3 regions of the Colwellia sp. BRX8-7 genome follow, and region 3 is predicted to be linked to each of the others. Evidence: predicted binding sites of a transcription regulator. Region 3 holds the regulator's gene; each other region holds the start of a gene.

Region 1 (5,833 bases), on a different contig from region 3:
ACAAGTTGCCAATGGCGCGCAAATTATAGATATAAATATGGATGAAGGCATGCTTGATTCGAAAGCGGCGATGATCCGTTATTTGAATTTAATCGCCGGTGAACCTGATATCGCGAAGGTGCCGATTATGCTTGATTCTTCTAAATGGGATATTTTAGAAGAAGGCTTGAAATGTATTCAGGGCAAGGGGGTTGTTAACTCAATCAGCTTGAAAGAGGGCGAAGAAAACTTCCGTAAACAAGCTGAACTTCTACGCCGTTATGGTGCGGCTGTTATTGTTATGGCCTTCGACGAACAAGGTCAAGCAGACACTCGGGTACGTAAGTATGAAATATGTAAACGTGCTTATGAAATTTTAGTCAATGAAATAGGCTTTCCTGCAGAAGATATTATCTTTGATCCCAATATTTTTGCAGTAGCAACCGGTATCGAAGAGCATAATAACTATGCGGTAGATTTTATTGAAGCGGTTGCCGATATAAAAGAAAACCTGCCTCATGCGATGATTTCGGGCGGTGTTTCTAACGTGTCATTTTCATTTCGTGGTAATAACCCAGTACGTGAAGCGATTCATGCGGTGTTTTTATATCACGCAATAAAAAATGGTATGGACATGGGCATTGTAAATGCAGGTCAGTTAGCTATTTATTCAGATATTCCTGACGATCTCCGCCTTGCTGTTGAAGATGTCATACAAAATAGCGATGACGACGCAACAGAACGCTTACTTGATGTGGCTGAGTCTTATCGCGGGCAAGCGGGGAGCAAAAATAATAAGGCTGATTTAACCTGGCGTGAGCTACCGATTAAAGAGCGTTTAGAATACTCTTTGGTTAAAGGCATTAATGAATTTATTGTCGAAGATACTGAAGCAGCAAGGCTAGTTGCTGAACGACCTCTTGATGTTATTGAAGGGCCATTAATGGATGGTATGAATACCGTTGGCGATTTATTTGGTGCTGGCGAAATGTTTCTGCCACAAGTGGTAAAATCGGCCCGAGTGATGAAACAAGCTGTTGCTCATTTAAATCCATTTATTGAAGCTGAAAAAACTGAAATAAAATCAAACGGTAAAATCTTACTAGCAACGGTAAAAGGTGATGTCCACGATATTGGTAAAAATATAGTCGGTGTTGTTTTGCAATGTAACAACTACGAAATTATTGATTTAGGTGTCATGGTTTCTTGTGATGATATCTTGCGTGTGGCGAAAGCCGAAAAGGTCGATGTGATTGGATTGTCAGGTTTGATAACACCGTCACTTGATGAAATGGTGCATGTTGCTAAAGAAATGAAACGTCTTAATTTTGACTTGCCGTTACTTATTGGTGGCGCGACAACATCAAAAGCTCATACTGCCGTTAAAATAGAGCAACAATATCAACATCCGGTGATATATGTGCCTAATGCGTCGCGTTCAGTTTCAGTCGTTAGTACCTTACTTTCAGATGATAGTGAGAAACGTGCGGCATTTTTAGCGCGTCAAGATGATGAATATGTGCGGGTACGTGAGCGTCATTATAAAAAAGGACCACGTTCAAGCTTAATATCATTAGAAGATGCACGCGCAAATGCTGCGCCGATAAGTTTTGAAAACTATACCCCTAAAATACCCAATAAACTTGGTATTACGGTACTTGATAATCTTGATTTAAATGTCATTCGAAACTACATCGATTGGACGCCATTTTTCATGACTTGGCAATTATCAGGCAAATATCCGCTTATTTTACGACACGAAGTGGTCGGCGAAGAGGCAACTAATCTATTTAATGATGCTAATGCTTTATTAGACGATATTATTAACAGTAAAAAGTTAACGGCAAAAGCGGTTTTTGGTCTGTTTCCAGCTCATCGTCAACAAGACGATTTAATATTGTTTGCAGATGAAAACCGAGATAAGCAATTGATGAAACTGCATCAATTACGTCAACAAAGTAAAAAACCAGCAGGGCAGTTTAACCGTTGTTTGGCTGATTACATCGCGGATAAAACCTCAGGTATTAAAGATTATGTTGGTGCTTTCGCGGTATCTGCAGGTTATGGTTGTGATGACCTAGTGAAGGAGTTCGCCGCTCAACATGATGACTACAATAGTATTTTAGTTAAAGCTGTTGCCGACCGATTAGCAGAAGCGAGTGCTGAATATCTCCATGAAAAAATTCGCAAAGAATACTGGGGATATGCCCCACAAGAGTCGCTTGCTAATGATGATTTAATTCGTGAAAAATATCAAGGTATTAGACCTGCGCCGGGTTATCCTGCCTGTCCAGAGCATACTGAAAAAGGTTTGTTGTGGGAACTACTCAATGTTGAAGAAAACATCGGCATGGAACTAACCTCAAGTTTTGCCATGTGGCCTGGAGCCGCGGTTAGTGGTTGGTACTTTGCTCACCCAGAATCAAAATACTTTGCGGTCGCTAAAGTCGCTAAAGACCAAGTGATTAATTATGCGACTCGCAAAGGGATGACATTGCCACAAGCAGAGCGTTGGCTGTCAGCTAACTTGGATTATGAACCTGAGTAATTAATATAGCCATTATCATTTAGTTTATACGGCAACGGCCTTAAATCTCTGTAAAGTAGGTTTAAGGCCGTTGTTCATTTGACTACTCAATGTTAAACGACGAGATGACCTGTGTTGTGTATTAAAAGGTTCTTTCGATAAACCAATAAATAGCGATAACGGCGATAAGCGCACTTAACGGTATCACCACGTATTGTCTATATTGAGGTTTTTTAGCAAACCAGCGCGTCGCTAATAAAGCTAAGGCAATGACCGTTATTTGACCCAACTCAACGCCAATATTAAATGAAATTAAGCTACTGACATACTCACTCTTGGGTAAGCCCAGTTCAACAAGTACTGCTGCAAACCCTAAACCGTGCAGTAAACCAAAAGCAAAGATAATGGGTAAGCGCCACTTTGTTAGTTTGTGATAAAAAATATTCTCAATAGCCACGTAAGCAATTGATAAGGCAATAAGCGGCTCTACAATGCTGCTGGGTAGGTTGATAATACCAAATATACCCAAAGCTAGCGTAATTGTATGGGCAAGAGTAAAGGCACTTACCTGCCAGAGCAGTGTTGATGTCTTAGTGGCTAATAAAAATAGCGCGAGCACAAAGAGAATATGATCAAGCCCTTGCGGCAGAATATGTACAAAGCCCTGATAGATATACTCAACAATATTAAGTAGCTTAATTTCGGCTGTTGAAAGTTTACGTACACCACCCTTGATATCATCAATAGAAAAGTGATGGCTGTTCTGGCCGGATAGCACTAAAGATTTCTCTGAACGGCTGACTGTTAATAAGACATCCCCTAAGATGGGCGAAAATATCAAGGCTGCGTTGTTACTTTTTTGTGGTAATTGACCCTGCGACGATAGCTTAATGGTTTTAGTCGGTGAGTCAGCGCGAAGTCTTGCTTTTAATTCAAATACCGTTAGCCCTGAAAAAGGGGCAACAAGCACACTTTCTTCATCAATAATAAAAGCGCTTTGTTGATTTATTATTTGCAATATTTTTGAGAGTAATTGCTTTATTTCAATTAAAGAGAGGTTTTTTAGATGATTAATTAAATCTGCCTCATCTACTGATGATTTTTGATGACTTTTAATGACATGCAAAACATCAATATCGATACTAAGTTGGTAGTTATTATCTACAAGTAATTTTAGCTCTGCTTGGTTAGCTTCATTGGTGTGAGCATTTACTAGTGCAGGTGATAAAAGTAGTAATAGGGCAAAAGTTGTTTGTAAAAGGCGCGTAATCATAAAAGTAATATCAGCTAGTCATTGATAAAAAATAAAGCGACAAATTAACGTATTTAGCACGAAATTAACAGTGGTCAAATTATTATTTCAGTATTGAACTATTAACTTAAAAGTTTATACTGTGTTTGTATACAGTTTAGGTTGAGTTGCCCATAGCGAAAATATGCTTTATTTTTTCACAACGAAATAAGGGACTTTTGATAAACATGATTACTATAATTAAAACATGACTAAAACATGACTCAAAGCCGAAAAATAATACATATAGATATGGACTGTTTCTATGCCGCTGTTGAAATGCGTGACAATGAGTCTTTACGTAATGTGCCACTTGCGGTCGGCGGTACAGGGCCCCGAAGCGTCTTGTGTACGTGTAATTACCAAGCAAGAAAATTTGGTGTTCGCTCGGCAATGCCAGCAATAAAGGCGATGCAACTTTGCCCTGAGCTAGTTATTGTTTCAGGCAGAATGGCTGTTTACCAAGAAGTTTCTGCACAAATAAGGGCGATATTTCAACGTTACACTCAGTTGATTGAACCATTGTCGCTTGATGAAGCCTTTCTTGATGTTACCCATAACAAAGAGTTTAACGGCAGTGCGACGCTTATTGCGGAGCAAATACGTCGTGATATTTTTAATGAACTCAATCTAACCGCCTCGGCAGGTGTTGCTCCTAATAAATTTATTGCTAAAATTGCCAGTGATGAAAATAAACCTAATGGTCAATGTGTTGTTACGCCCGCAGACGTGAGTGGTTTCGTTGAAAATTTACCATTGAAAAAAATTCCGGGTATTGGCCCAAAAACAGCACAAAAATTATTGGGTTACGGCTTCTCGTCATGTGCAGATATACGAGCAAGTTCTGTCGCCGTATTAACACCTATTGTCGGCAAGTTTGCCCCTGCATTGTATCAACGAAGTTTTGGTATTGATCATCGCCAATTAGAAACCGACAGAGTAAGAAAATCATTAGCGATAGAAACCACTTTTTCTCAAGACTTGTCTTGTGAAAAAGTGTGTGAAAGTGCCGTTGAGCTTTTATATGAGAAGCTTTTAGTGAGGTTAGAAAAACATCAGCATATGGTTATTAGTAAGCAAGGGATTAAACTTAAGTTTAATGACTTTACCCAAACAACAGTGGAACAGCAAAGCAGCCACTGTGATGAAAACACCTTTAAACAATTACTGTTAAAAGCACTGTTGCGTAGTCAATCTAGGGGAATACGTTTAATAGGATTAACGCTAGGTTTTGCTGAGCATAATAACAAAGAAACACAGCAGCTTTGTTTTAGTTTATAAACAGTACTGACTTGATATGATGTCAGTACCGGTATTTTAGTTTTTATTACTGTGCCTATTACTGTGCTTATGCGGGTTTAATGATTTCTTTAACCGCCAATTCTAATTTTGGATCGTTAATATTTGAGCTGGTAGATTTGAAAACAACTTGTCCACTTCTATTGATAAAAAATGTCGTTGGTGTACCTTTTACGCCATATAACTTAGCAACTTTTTCCCCTTCAACACCGGTAATAAATTGATAACCTCGTTGAGTAATCGAGTCTTGTGGTTTTGCTCCTTCATCTTCACTAAAACTAATAGCAACAATCTCAATGCCGGTATTTTTATACTTTTCAGTTAGCTCGACTAATTTAGGCTGCAATTTTTTACAATAGGGACACCATGTTGCCCAAAAATGTAAAATCACCGGCTTGCCCTGATAGTCTGCTAATGAAATGCTTTTACCGGCTTGGGTTTTTAGTGTCCAGTTTGGGGCTTGGTTGGCTTTATTGTCATTGGCGTTAACGTTGAACGACAATATGCTAACGAATATTATAATAATTGATAAAAATGCTTTCATGAAACAACCTACTTTTATTTATATGACTCACTACTTTAGGAGACCTTGATTACGGCGAAATTATTTCGAGCTTTTTATTAACAAAAAAGCCTATCGTATTGATAGGCTTTTTGGCACTTCATTTAAAAGTATTATAAACCTAACACTTTTTTACCTTGCTTAAAGGTAATATCAACAGGAATATTAGCCGCTT
Region 2 (5,833 bases), on a different contig from region 3:
CTTTTTCAATTAAGTATTTAGAACTAATATCGTTAATATGTTTTTTTATGTCGAGTTTAAACTGACGCTCTGCCGATTTTCGGTCATGTTCCCCTAATTGGTTATCCAGCATTTTCTTATAGTTTTCTAGAGGAAACTTAGAGTCGATAACGACATTACCGGTTGGCTCAGGTAAAAATAAAATACAATCAGCAATTTTTCCATTTGATAAAGTGTGCTGTAAAGAAAAGTTTTGCTCGGGGATCACGTTGCGAATTAAACTGTTAAGCTGAACTTCGCCAAAAGCCCCCCGCGAACGCTTATCACTTAATACTTCTTGTAAGCTGACGACGTTTGAGGAAAGTTCCGTTATCTTCTTTTGCGCGTCATCAATCAAGGCAAGGCGTTGCAAAATATCATTAAAGGTTTTTGTTGTTTTCTCAAACCCTTCCGCTAAACGTTTCTCTACTTGCCCGCTAATTTCTTTCAAGCGGTTATCGGTAGAGACGGTTAATCCATCAATACGTTTAGCCATTTGCTCACTCGATGCTTGCAATGACTTCGTTAACTCTTCGCGGCTAATGTGCGTCACTCTATTTAGGTGTTCAACAAGTTGATCAACCGATTTTAGCTGATTCTGATTAAAAACGACTTGGTGCTCGTGTAATGCGCGGTGTAACTTTTCACTACTTGCATGTAAACTCGATGACTGCTTCTCACCTTGCTCAGCATGTTGATACAACAGCTTAATTTTAAAGTCAGAGATTTGTTGTTCAAAATAAGTCTTTAACTCAACTTGTTGGTTTGCCAATTGTTGATGATTAAAGCTAGTTTGCTGCTGTTGTTGCTGTTGATATTTATTTGAGACTTCACTATCAACGGTTAATTTTTCAAACAATAGCTGTAACTTTTCATGTTGCAAAGACAACTGTAGTGACATTTTTTTTATTTTAAAAAATACTATAAAGCTGATTAAAAAACACAATACCAATAGAATAACGCTAAACAGCATAAAAATTTCGGTAGGGATTTTCTCTAAAAAAACAAGGAGTTCATCGATAGGCATAAAGTCACATCAGTAACACTGTAAATATTATCAGTATTAAACCATAGAAATATACTCAGGTTAAGTTTATTCTAAGCTTGTTCATTAACAAGTCCATATTTAATAATCATTGATAAGATGAATGCGATCGCCAACTTTATTAAGAATGGTTATTTCTCCATCACACACAGCAACAATCGATTTATCTTCTTTAAATTTTTCCGGTATAATGACCCGCCCACTGGCATTTTCTGCAAATTGTCCAACAAAGTGCATTAACTCAAGTGAATCTTCAATATAATAAATAATAGTAACAGTGCGCAGGTTAGTGTTAGTCATAGTTAATGTTTTCAAAACTTAATTTTATTAATGTTCTTTTAGTATAGACAAAATTTTCAACTTATTATCGTCAATAAAAAAGCGCCCTAAGGCGCTTGTTTTAAAATTATTTGCTTACACAAGCATCAATTAATTTTTTGATTTGGCATCTTGCACTTCAATCTTAGCTTTCCAAATAGCAGGACCCGTGACATGAGCCGACTCTCCTTGGCTATCAACAGCTACAGTGACTGGCATATCTTCAACTTCGAATTCGTAAATGGCTTCCATCCCCATATCTTCAAAAGCAACAACTCTTGCTTTTTTAATAGCTTTTGATACTAAGTATGCAGCACCACCGACGGCCATTAGATAAACTGACTTATGGTTTTTGATGGTTTCAACGGTCTCGGCACCACGTTCAGCCTTGCCGATAGTGCCAAGTAACCCTGTTTCAGAGAGCATCATTTCTGTAAATTTATCCATGCGTGTTGCTGTCGTTGGACCAGCTGGGCCAACTGCTTCATCGCCAATAGCATCGACAGGACCTACGTAGTAAATAAACTTGTCAGTAAAGTCTACTGGTAACTTTTCGCCCTTGGCTAGCATATCTTGAATACGTTTATGGGCAGCATCACGTCCGGTTAAGATAGTCCCGCTCAATAATACAGTTTCACCGGTTTTCCAGCTACTGATATCAGATTTTTTCAAGGTATCAACATTAACACGACGTACGTTTTCACCGACTTCCCAAGTTATTTCTGGCCAATCTTCTAATTTTGGTGGTGTTAAGTTAGCCGGACCAGAACCATCTAAGTGAAAATGAACATGACGCGTTGCCGCACAATTGGGTATCATCACCACAGGTTTTGATGCAGCGTGGGTTGGTGCTGACATAATTTTAATATCTACAACCGTCGTTAAACCGCCAAGACCTTGTGCGCCAATACCTAATTTATTAACACGCTCGAAAATTTCTAGACGCAGCTTTTCTTCGGCTGTTTCAGCACCACGGTCAATAAGGTCTTGAATATCTACCGGTTCCATTAAACTTTCTTTGGCAAGTACCCCTGCTTTTTCTGCTGTTCCGCCGATACCTATGCCTAACATTCCCGGTGGACACCAACCTGCGCCCATTGATGGTAGTGTTTTAACTACCCAGTCAGCGATTGAATCACTAGGATTTAACATCACCATTTTAGATTTGTTTTCACTACCACCGCCTTTCGCTGCGATCATGATATCGACGCCACCACCGGCAACCATATCGATATGAACAACAGATGGTGTATTATCTTTAGTATTAATACGCGCGCCAGCGGGGTCTTTTACAATAGAAGCGCGCAATGGGTTGTCTGGATTTAAGTAAGCTCTGCGAGTACCTTCATCAACCATTTGCTGAACTGTTAAGTCAGTTTTGTCCCACTGAACATCCATACCCACTTTAACAAAGCAAGTCACTATGCCGGTATCTTGACAAATAGGACGCTGGCCATGGGCTGACATTCTAGAATTAATTAAGATCTGAGCAATAGCGTCTTTAGCTGCGCTGCTTTCTTCTTTATGATAGGCTTTTTCAAGCGCTTGAATAAAGTCTAAAGGATGATAATAAGAAATGTACTGTAATGCATCGGCAATACTTTCAATTAAATCTTGTTGTTTAATGATAGTCATGAGGGTCTCTTTTTATGCAGATCGACAGATGTAGTTCAACGGCATTTACCTACTTACCTGAAATTATAGATAAACTAGGGAAGCTGAAAATGGTTGAAAGTTATAAATTTGCAGATATCATACCCTTCTTGTTAACGAGCTTCCACAATATTATCGAGTAAAACCTGTCATGTTCACTATTTCTGCCCAGCATTTTACTGTAGAAAAATCTATCGATGTAAAAGCTTTATTTTCAGCTTTTAGTCATCAACCTTGGGCGATGTGGCTTGACTCTTGTGGTGAACAACAGTCACCTGCCCACGTTGATAGCAACTTTGATATTCTGGTTTGGCAACCCGAAATTACGCTAACTACTCGCGGCGATCAAACTGAAGTACGGTGGTTAAAAGAGGACAAAAAACAAATCAGTCATCAAAATCCTTTAACGCTGTTAAAAGAAATTCAACAACAATGCTTCAACAACATAACCGTTGCCACCAGCCACTTACCTTTTAATGGCGGCAGTGTCGGTTACTTTTCTTACGATTTAGGTAGACGTTTTGAGAACTTGCCTCATCAAACAACGCAAGATATAGATTTAGCCGACATGTCGATAGGGCTTTATTTTCAGGCATTAATCTTTGATCACCAAGCTCAACAGTTTTGGTTGGTTTGCCCGCAACCACAACGAGAAAGCCTAACAATAGCAATAAATCAGCAGTTAGCTTTGATAAAGAAAGCCACACAAATAAAAGAAAAGTTTTCATTAATAACCGACTGGCAGTCGAATATGAGTAAAGCGCGTTATGATGAAAAATTTAAGCGTATACAAGACTACTTATTGTCTGGAGATTGCTACCAAATTAATTTAGCACAACGCTTTAGTGCCCAGTATCAAGGTGATGAATTCGAAGCTTATTGCGCGTTACGTGATAAAAATAAAGCACCGTTTTCTGCTTTTTTACGTTTTGAAAAAGCCAGTATTCTCAGTATTTCTCCTGAACGATTTTTACAAAAAGCAGGCCGTAAAGTACAAAGTAAGCCGATAAAAGGCACTAAACCACGAAGTGATGATGCCGTCATAGACCAACAAAACTCAGTTGATTTACAGCACTCAGAAAAAGACCGTGCCGAAAACTTAATGATTGTTGATTTACTGAGAAATGATATCAGTAAAGTCTGTATTGCTGGCTCGGTAAAAGTTCCTAAGTTGTTTAATATTGAAAGTTTTCCTGCCGTTCATCACTTAGTCAGCACCGTTGAAGGTGAGTTAGCACAACCTTATCAAGCGACTGATTTATTAGCGGCTTCATTTCCTGGCGGTTCAATTACTGGCGCTCCAAAAATAAGAGCCATGGAAATAATTGATGAATTAGAGCCTCATCAACGAAGTATTTATTGTGGTTCTATTGGTTATATTTCTGCTTGTGGCAATATGGACACTAGCATTACTATACGTACCCTACTGTGCGAAAAAAATAACGCGACCAAAGCGAGTATCATTTATTGCTGGGCCGGTGGTGGCGTAGTAGCTGATTCAAAAGTTGACGCTGAATATCAAGAAACCTTTGATAAAGTAAACAAAATATTACCTGTGTTATCAGCGCTTTAACTTATTGTAGTTTTGGCTTTCGCCATTGATGGATTTATAATGAACAAGCATGATTTTTTACAAAACTTTCAATTTTCAACACTTGATGTTTCCCTCCATCAATACCAGCACCTTGGCGCACTAAAACCTGCAGCCGTGTTAATCGCACTAATAGAAGAGAATAAACAACTCTCTGTTGTGTTAACAAAACGTGCTAGTCATTTAAAACATCATCCTGGGCAAATCAGTTTTCCCGGTGGAAAAATGGAAGACTTTGATACAAGTTTTATTAGCACCGCCATAAGAGAAGCTGAAGAAGAGATTGGTTTAAATAGTAACAACATTAATATTGTTGGCCAATTACTCCCTTATGAAACAATCAGTGGTTATGTGGTTACGCCCATCATTGCTTTTATTGATAAAAAACAAAATTATGTGATCGATAAAAATGAAGTTGCTGAAATATTTCAGGTGCCATTACAACATTTTCTAGATTTTAATAATCACTACATGGTGACCATTGAGCGTCATCGCAAACCCTTTTCAATTCACTTTATGCCTTTCGAGCACCATAATATATGGGGCGCAACCGCGGTAATGCTGAAAGATTTGGCCATTCAATTATCTTGAACCTTTAGGTTTTTAATTAATATCAACTATAATTAAACTATTATTGTTTTTCATGGTGGTAGCTTTCAGTTACAATTACCGAAGATAATTCCATCTTTTGATAATTTTATCAAAATAAATTCAGGTTTTAGTATGATTAGTGTATTTGATATGTTTTCTATTGGCATTGGCCCGTCAAGCTCTCACACTGTAGGTCCAATGAAAGCAGCGAAATTATTTGTTGAACAACTTAAAGATGAGCATAAATTAACCCAAACAACACGGGTGAAATGTGAACTTTTTGGTTCGTTAGGGCAAACAGGTATTGGCCATGGTACCGGCAAAGCGGTAATTTTAGGTCTGTCTGGCGAAAATCCGGATACGATTGCCGTCGACGCTATTGATTCAATTCTAGAAGCCGTAGTGGCTAGCCAAAAAATTTCGCTTAATGGCGAGCACTTAGTATCATTCCCTAAAAATGATGCAATTATTTATCATCGCCGTAAAACGTTACCTGCTCATTCAAATGCCATGACTATTTTTGCCTTTGAAGATATCCCAGGAAAAGAAAGTACGTTATTACTAGAGCAAACATATTATTCAATCGGTGGCGGCTTTATTGTTAACGCCCGCGACTT
Region 3 (5,833 bases):
ACTATTATTTGAGGCTGAATTTGCTGGCCAAGCGCAACTTGAGTGTTTAAAAGCGGCGGTAAAAAACAATGAATTAGGTGAGGTGGTTAGAAAAGCGGCTGAGCCACGTTATCAAGAAGGTTATGATAAGGGCGTGCATGATGCCGATGCGGCATTAATTCTAAAGCAATTACTTGCTTTAAGAGAATCTATTGGCTTGTTAGCTTATCCGGTCTTGGAAAGAAGACTCGCGCTACTTTTTTTCACCACAGAATTAGCTGATAACAGTAGAAAAGATTTATTACAGCGCAGTCATAATCTCTATATCATGGAAGAAACTTTTGGTGATAGTCAATTACGTCATCAGCTTATTAAAGAATTGGCTACGCTATTAGATAGCTATATTGAAAGTCAACCTTGGCTGAAATGCGACACGTTATTGTCAGCAACCTACCTATTAAAAGAGTTAGCTTTAGCCGAACAGAAATTTGTTATTAAAGAAAGTAGCGTTGAGTTAGCTAATCAACTGGAGAGTCAGTTAAAGCATAAGAGCTTAGAAAAACAACTCAGTGGCGCATTATTGGGTTGTTCGACACTAGAGCAAAAATATCAACTTTACTGGGCGTGGTTGCAGGCTTTTTCTTCGCACCAGAGTATGAATATCCATCAAGATATTATTGATGAAGCCGCAATTTTTATGCTGATGCAAGAGCAATGTGAATTCTATACTTCATTGGCTGACACCGAAGGTGTTGTTGACGGTTTATTGGGGCAGCATGGGCAAATATCGGACAGAAAAATTGCGATAAATTATCAAGAATTTATCACTCGACTTCGCCAATTTAAAAATGAACATGAACCGGCATTCAAAGGTTTTCATATTCAAAAACAAAAGGTATTAGCGGCACAACGTAAACGCTTACGATTAGAAGAGTTTAAACCAAGAGCGCTGTCTTCGTTTGTGCGTAATAAATTAATTAATGATGTTTATTTCCCGATTATTGGTATTAATTTAGCCAAACAAATTGGCGCAGCTGGTAATAATAAACGTTCTGATTTAATGGGATTATTACTGCTTATTTCTCCCCCAGGTTATGGTAAAACAACGCTTATTGAATACGTTGCCAGTAAGCTAGGTATGACCTTTGTTAAAATAAACTGTCCGTCGATAGGACACGATCAGTTGTCACTAGATCCCGCTCAGGCAAACAACTCAACAGCTAAAAATGAAGTTGAAAAGATTAACTTAGCCTTCGAAATGGGTAACAATGTTATGTTGTACCTTGATGATATTCAGCATACTAATCCTGAGTTTTTACAAAAGTTTATTTCCTTATGTGATGGCTCAAGAAAAGTGGATGGTGTTTGGAATGGTGACAGTAAAACCTATGATATGCGTGGCAAAAAATTTGCAGTTGTCATGGCTGGTAACCCTTATACCGAATCAGGAGAAGCATTTAGCATTCCTGATATGTTGGCTAACCGAGCCGATATTTATAACTTAGGTGATACTTTAAGTGGTCGAGAAGAAGAGTTCTCTTTAAGCTTTATTGAAAATAGCTTAACCAGTAATCGCTATATCGCACCACTAGCGACCCGAGATATGGACGACCTCTATAACTTGGTTAAAATTGCCGATGGTCAACAAGTTGCCACAACTGAACTAAAGCATAATTACTCGCAAGCAGAGGTCAATGAAATAGTTGCAGTTATTAAACGTATTCGTAAAATTCAAGCGACGGTATTAAAAGCAAATCAACAGTACATTGCCTCTGCCGCCCAAGACGATAAGTACCGCACTGAGCCTTCGTTCAAGTTACAAGGAAGCTATCGCAATATGAATAAGATGGCGGAAAAAGTAGTACCGGTTATGACCGAAGAGGAAGTTGAGCAGCTTATCGCCGATCATTATCGTGGTGAAGCGCAAACACTCACCATAGGCGCTGAAGAAAATTTACTTAAATTAGCCGAGCTGCGCAACAATCAAACCAGTGAAGAAAAAGTGCGTTGGCAACAAATTAAGGCAGATTTTGTTCGTCATCAAAACTTGGGTGATAGTGATAACCCGATTGCGGCTGTTGCGAGCCAAATATCGTTATTGCAAAAAGGGCTCAATCAAATAGGAGAAGCTTTGTTAGAGCCTAAATCTGCAGCGTTAGATAGTTTGAATGAAACGCTTGCCAGTCTTAAACTGCAAGTGAATATTGAAAAACCAGATGATTCAGCGTTAGCCGAAACTTTGGCGTTATTTAGTGAAAATATGGCGTCTTTTTTAACGCCGCTGGTTAACGCGTTACAAAGTAATAAAAATGTCGATTTGGCGATGATTGATACTTTAAAAACATTGCACCTGACTACTGAAAAATCAGTAAAAAGTTCTGAGACCCATATTCAAAAAATTAGTCGAGAACTCGCTTCAGGAAAACAAAGTAGCGATGAGCTTTCTGCGGACGAGACCTAGTTAACATCGGCTATGCTAAACGAGAAAATAGTTGCCAGTAGTAAAGATAAACCAAGAAGATGCCTTGTTACCTTTAGACAAACGACAACATATTGGTTTGTTGTTAGCGATGCATCCTTGGGAGTTACCTGAGTGTAAAGCACTGCGCAGAAATTAATATTTATTGCCAAACCGAGAACACATAACGTTATACTCCCTATAAACACATGACTGAATGCTAATGGTAGATGTTTAAAGTTATTAGCCCTTTTAAAATGATACTCAAACCGCGCTTTAAAAAATATTATCTCGCTTGTTTTCAAAAGTGAATAAAGCGTCAATAATTAACGTTCAACATAAAAAATGATGGAGCGCAGCTATGAATGAAAAAATTGCAGCACTTAAGTCAGACCTAGCGCTACTTAAAGAACAATTTAGTAAAAAAATTACTGATGCAGAAACTCGTTTAAAAAATATGATTGAACAAGAAAGCTTAGATACTTCGGTTGAACGTGGCTATAAAATTCAAGCTTCTTTTGAAGAGCCAGCAGATTCTTTAGCTAATGGTGAATGTGTAATTTTACTGCATGGGCTTGCACGTTCGGCTAACTCCATGAAAGCTATTGAAAAACGATTGTTAGCAGAAGGATATTTTGTGATAAATATCAACTACCCTTCTAGAGATTATTCGATAGAAGAGTTGGCTGAAAAAGTTATTTCTAAAGCGCTATTAATTTGTGAAAATCGCCAAGTTAACTTTGTTACCCATTCAATGGGCGGTATATTAGTTCGCCAATATTTAAGTATGCATAAAATACCTAATTTACATAAAGTCGTGATGCTAGGTCCACCAAACAAAGGCAGTGAAGTTGTTGATAAACTAAAAAATACACCTGGTTTTAGTTTCATCAATGGTGATGCGGGTATGCAATTAGGTACCGGCGAATTCAGTGTCCCTAGTAACCTTGGCAATGCTAATTTTGATTTGGGTGTTATTGCCGGTAATCAAAGTATTAATTGGATATTATCAACACTTATTCCTGATAAAGATGATGGTAAAGTTTCGGTTGCTAGTACCAAACTTGATGGTATGAATGATCACATTGAAATGGAAACGACCCATCCATTTATGATGAAAAACGAAAAAGTTATCGAACAAGTTATCCATTATTTAAAATCAGGGAGTTTTCAAAAATAATTTGGCTAGAAAACTTGCCTTTACTAACGACCTGTATATACTCACAGTAACAACTGTGTAAATTTACAGGCTCCCTATGCTAAATGAAATCAGCGAATTACGCCCTCTAACGAACCGACAACAACAAGTTTTTGATCTGATCAAAGATAAAATAAGCGATACGGGCATGCCACCAACGCGTGCTGAAATAGCCAAGTTTTTTGGCTTTAAATCAGCAAATGCAGCAGAGGAACATTTAAAAGCTTTGGCTAAAAAAGGCTATATAGAAATGTTGCCAGGTACTTCTCGCGGCATTCGTTTGACTGAGAAGTTAATGGAAGAAGCCGGTTTACCTTTAATCGGCAGAGTGGCTGCAGGTGAACCTATTTTAGCTGCAGAGCATGTTGAAGATCATTACAAAGTTGATGGTAATTTGTTCCACCCAGCTGCTGATTACTTATTGAGAGTTAATGGCGAAAGCATGAAAAATATCGGCATACTTGATGGTGACTTGTTAGCGGTTCATCAAACGACCGATGTACAGAATGGCCAAGTAATTGTTGCTCGTGTCGAAGAAAATGTTACGGTTAAACGTTATAAACGAGAAGGTAACATCGTTTACTTACATGCTGAAAATGATGACTTCTCTCCTATAAAAGTCGATTTGTCTGATCAAGAGTTTAATATTGAAGGGTTGGCAGTTGGCGTTATTCGCTCGGCAGACTGGATGTAATTAAGTTAACCTATCCAATAAACTTGGTGGTAACTAAATCAATTTATCTAACAAATATAGTATTAATTACGTCAAACTGCTCCGCAAACTTTAGTGTATAAAATAGGCTAAAGTTTGCTTTTCTAACCTTTCGTATTCTTTTCATGCAAACCTTTCTCTTTACTAAGAATAATTTTCATTCTAAAGCCCCTTCAAACAACTTTATCTTTCTCTGATTAAAAAACAACCAAGATCGATTTTTGCAATACGCGTATTTATACTCAGCTGTTTATTTTTAATACTACGGCTACAGCCCTTTGTTATTAGGCCTTTGCTTGTATTAGAGTTGATACTCTATTGTTTTTATTGGTTTTTATTTTAAAATAGCTCGATTTTTAAATTGACCCAGATCAACTTTTAAGTAATTCTAGTTTGGAATGTGTACAAATATAAATATAAGGCGATGTTGTCGACGCTAACTGGTTGATAACAAAATCGCTAAGAAAATAATAAAAATCCGTACTAAAGGATGTGTTTTGTCCTAGGTATCAAGTTTTAAACTTTTATAGGGTGAAGGAGATGTCGTGTGAAAAGACGTAACCTAGGTTGGCTGTTGTTGGGGAGTGTTCTTTCCAGTTCAGCTTGGGCAGATATGCAATTAAATCTGACCAAGGGTGTAACAGAAGTAAGTAGAGATGTTTACGATCTACATATGCTCGCAATGTATATATGTGTAGCAATTGGTGTGGTCGTTTTTGGTGCTATGTTTTGGTCAATGGTTTTCCATCGAAAATCCAAAGGGGCTAAATCAGCAGATTTTCATGAAAGTACAAAAGTAGAAATCCTCTGGACAGCAATTCCCATTGTCATTCTTATCGCTATGGCTGTACCAGCAACAAAAACACTGATTGAAATGGAAAATAACGACGATTCTGACGTTACCATTCAAGTTACCGCCTCTCAGTGGAAATGGCATTACAAATATTTTGATCAAGATATTGAGTTCTACTCCGTTTTATCGACGCCAAGATCACAGTATGAAACACAAGAAGGTAAACACCTTAATGTTGATGCTGGCGATAAAGTCAAAGGTGAAAATTACCTACTCGAAGTTGATAAACACCTTGTCATTCCAGTTAATAAAAAAGTACGGTTTTTAATCACTTCTGACGACGTTATTCATGCTTGGTGGGTACCTGCTTTTGCTGTAAAGCAAGATGCTAACCCAGGATTTATTAATGAAGCATGGACAAAAGTTGACAAGCCTGGGATATACCGAGGTCAGTGTGCTGAGCTTTGTGGCAAAGACCATGGTTTTATGCCAATTGTTGTCGAAGTAAAGTCTGAAGCAGACTATGCAAAATGGCTTGATGAACAACACCAACTCAACGCTCAAGCCGCTGCTGCTGAGAAAGCATCTCTTAACGCTTCCGCATCAATGGATGAATTGATGACCTTGGGTGAAACTACCTATATTGCCCACTGTGCTGCCTGTCATCAAGTTTCTGGTGCTGGTCTACCTCCT

Evidence for each region. Region 3 encodes LexA, which represses DNA repair genes until DNA is damaged. Its sites were predicted from a motif close to TACTGTATNNNNATACAGTA; they were not measured.
Region 1: dinB (DNA polymerase IV) is a predicted target of LexA. The motif match lies at 3,897-3,916, and genes of this name have one in related genera.
Region 2: H4J57_RS14910 (DNA recombination protein RmuC) is a predicted target of LexA. The motif match lies at 1,062-1,081, and genes of this name have one in related genera.

The regions. Positions count from the first base shown of each region.
Region 1 is NZ_JACGVP010000001.1:27,223-33,055, reverse strand. Features, by position in the region: gene metH (methionine synthase) at 1-2,527, shown strand, start outside; gene H4J57_RS00135 (HupE/UreJ family protein) at 2,649-3,779, opposite strand; gene dinB (DNA polymerase IV) at 4,017-5,078, shown strand; gene H4J57_RS00125 (peroxiredoxin) at 5,146-5,640, opposite strand; gene H4J57_RS00120 (dipeptidyl-peptidase 3 family protein) at 5,772-5,833, opposite strand, start outside.
Region 2 is NZ_JACGVP010000015.1:64,152-69,984, reverse strand. Features, by position in the region: gene H4J57_RS14910 (DNA recombination protein RmuC) at 1-919, opposite strand, end outside; gene H4J57_RS14905 (TIGR02922 family protein) at 1,145-1,363, opposite strand; gene H4J57_RS14900 (fumarate hydratase) at 1,493-3,016, opposite strand; gene pabB (aminodeoxychorismate synthase component I) at 3,186-4,607, shown strand; gene H4J57_RS14890 (CoA pyrophosphatase) at 4,647-5,216, shown strand; gene H4J57_RS14885 (L-serine ammonia-lyase) at 5,349-5,833, shown strand, end outside.
Region 3 is NZ_JACGVP010000004.1:118,198-124,030, forward strand. Features, by position in the region: gene H4J57_RS05360 (DNA repair ATPase) at 1-2,440, shown strand, start outside; gene H4J57_RS05365 (hypothetical protein) at 2,472-2,597, shown strand; gene H4J57_RS05370 (alpha/beta fold hydrolase) at 2,799-3,617, shown strand; gene lexA (transcriptional repressor LexA) at 3,694-4,329, shown strand; gene coxB (cytochrome c oxidase subunit II) at 4,895-5,833, shown strand, end outside.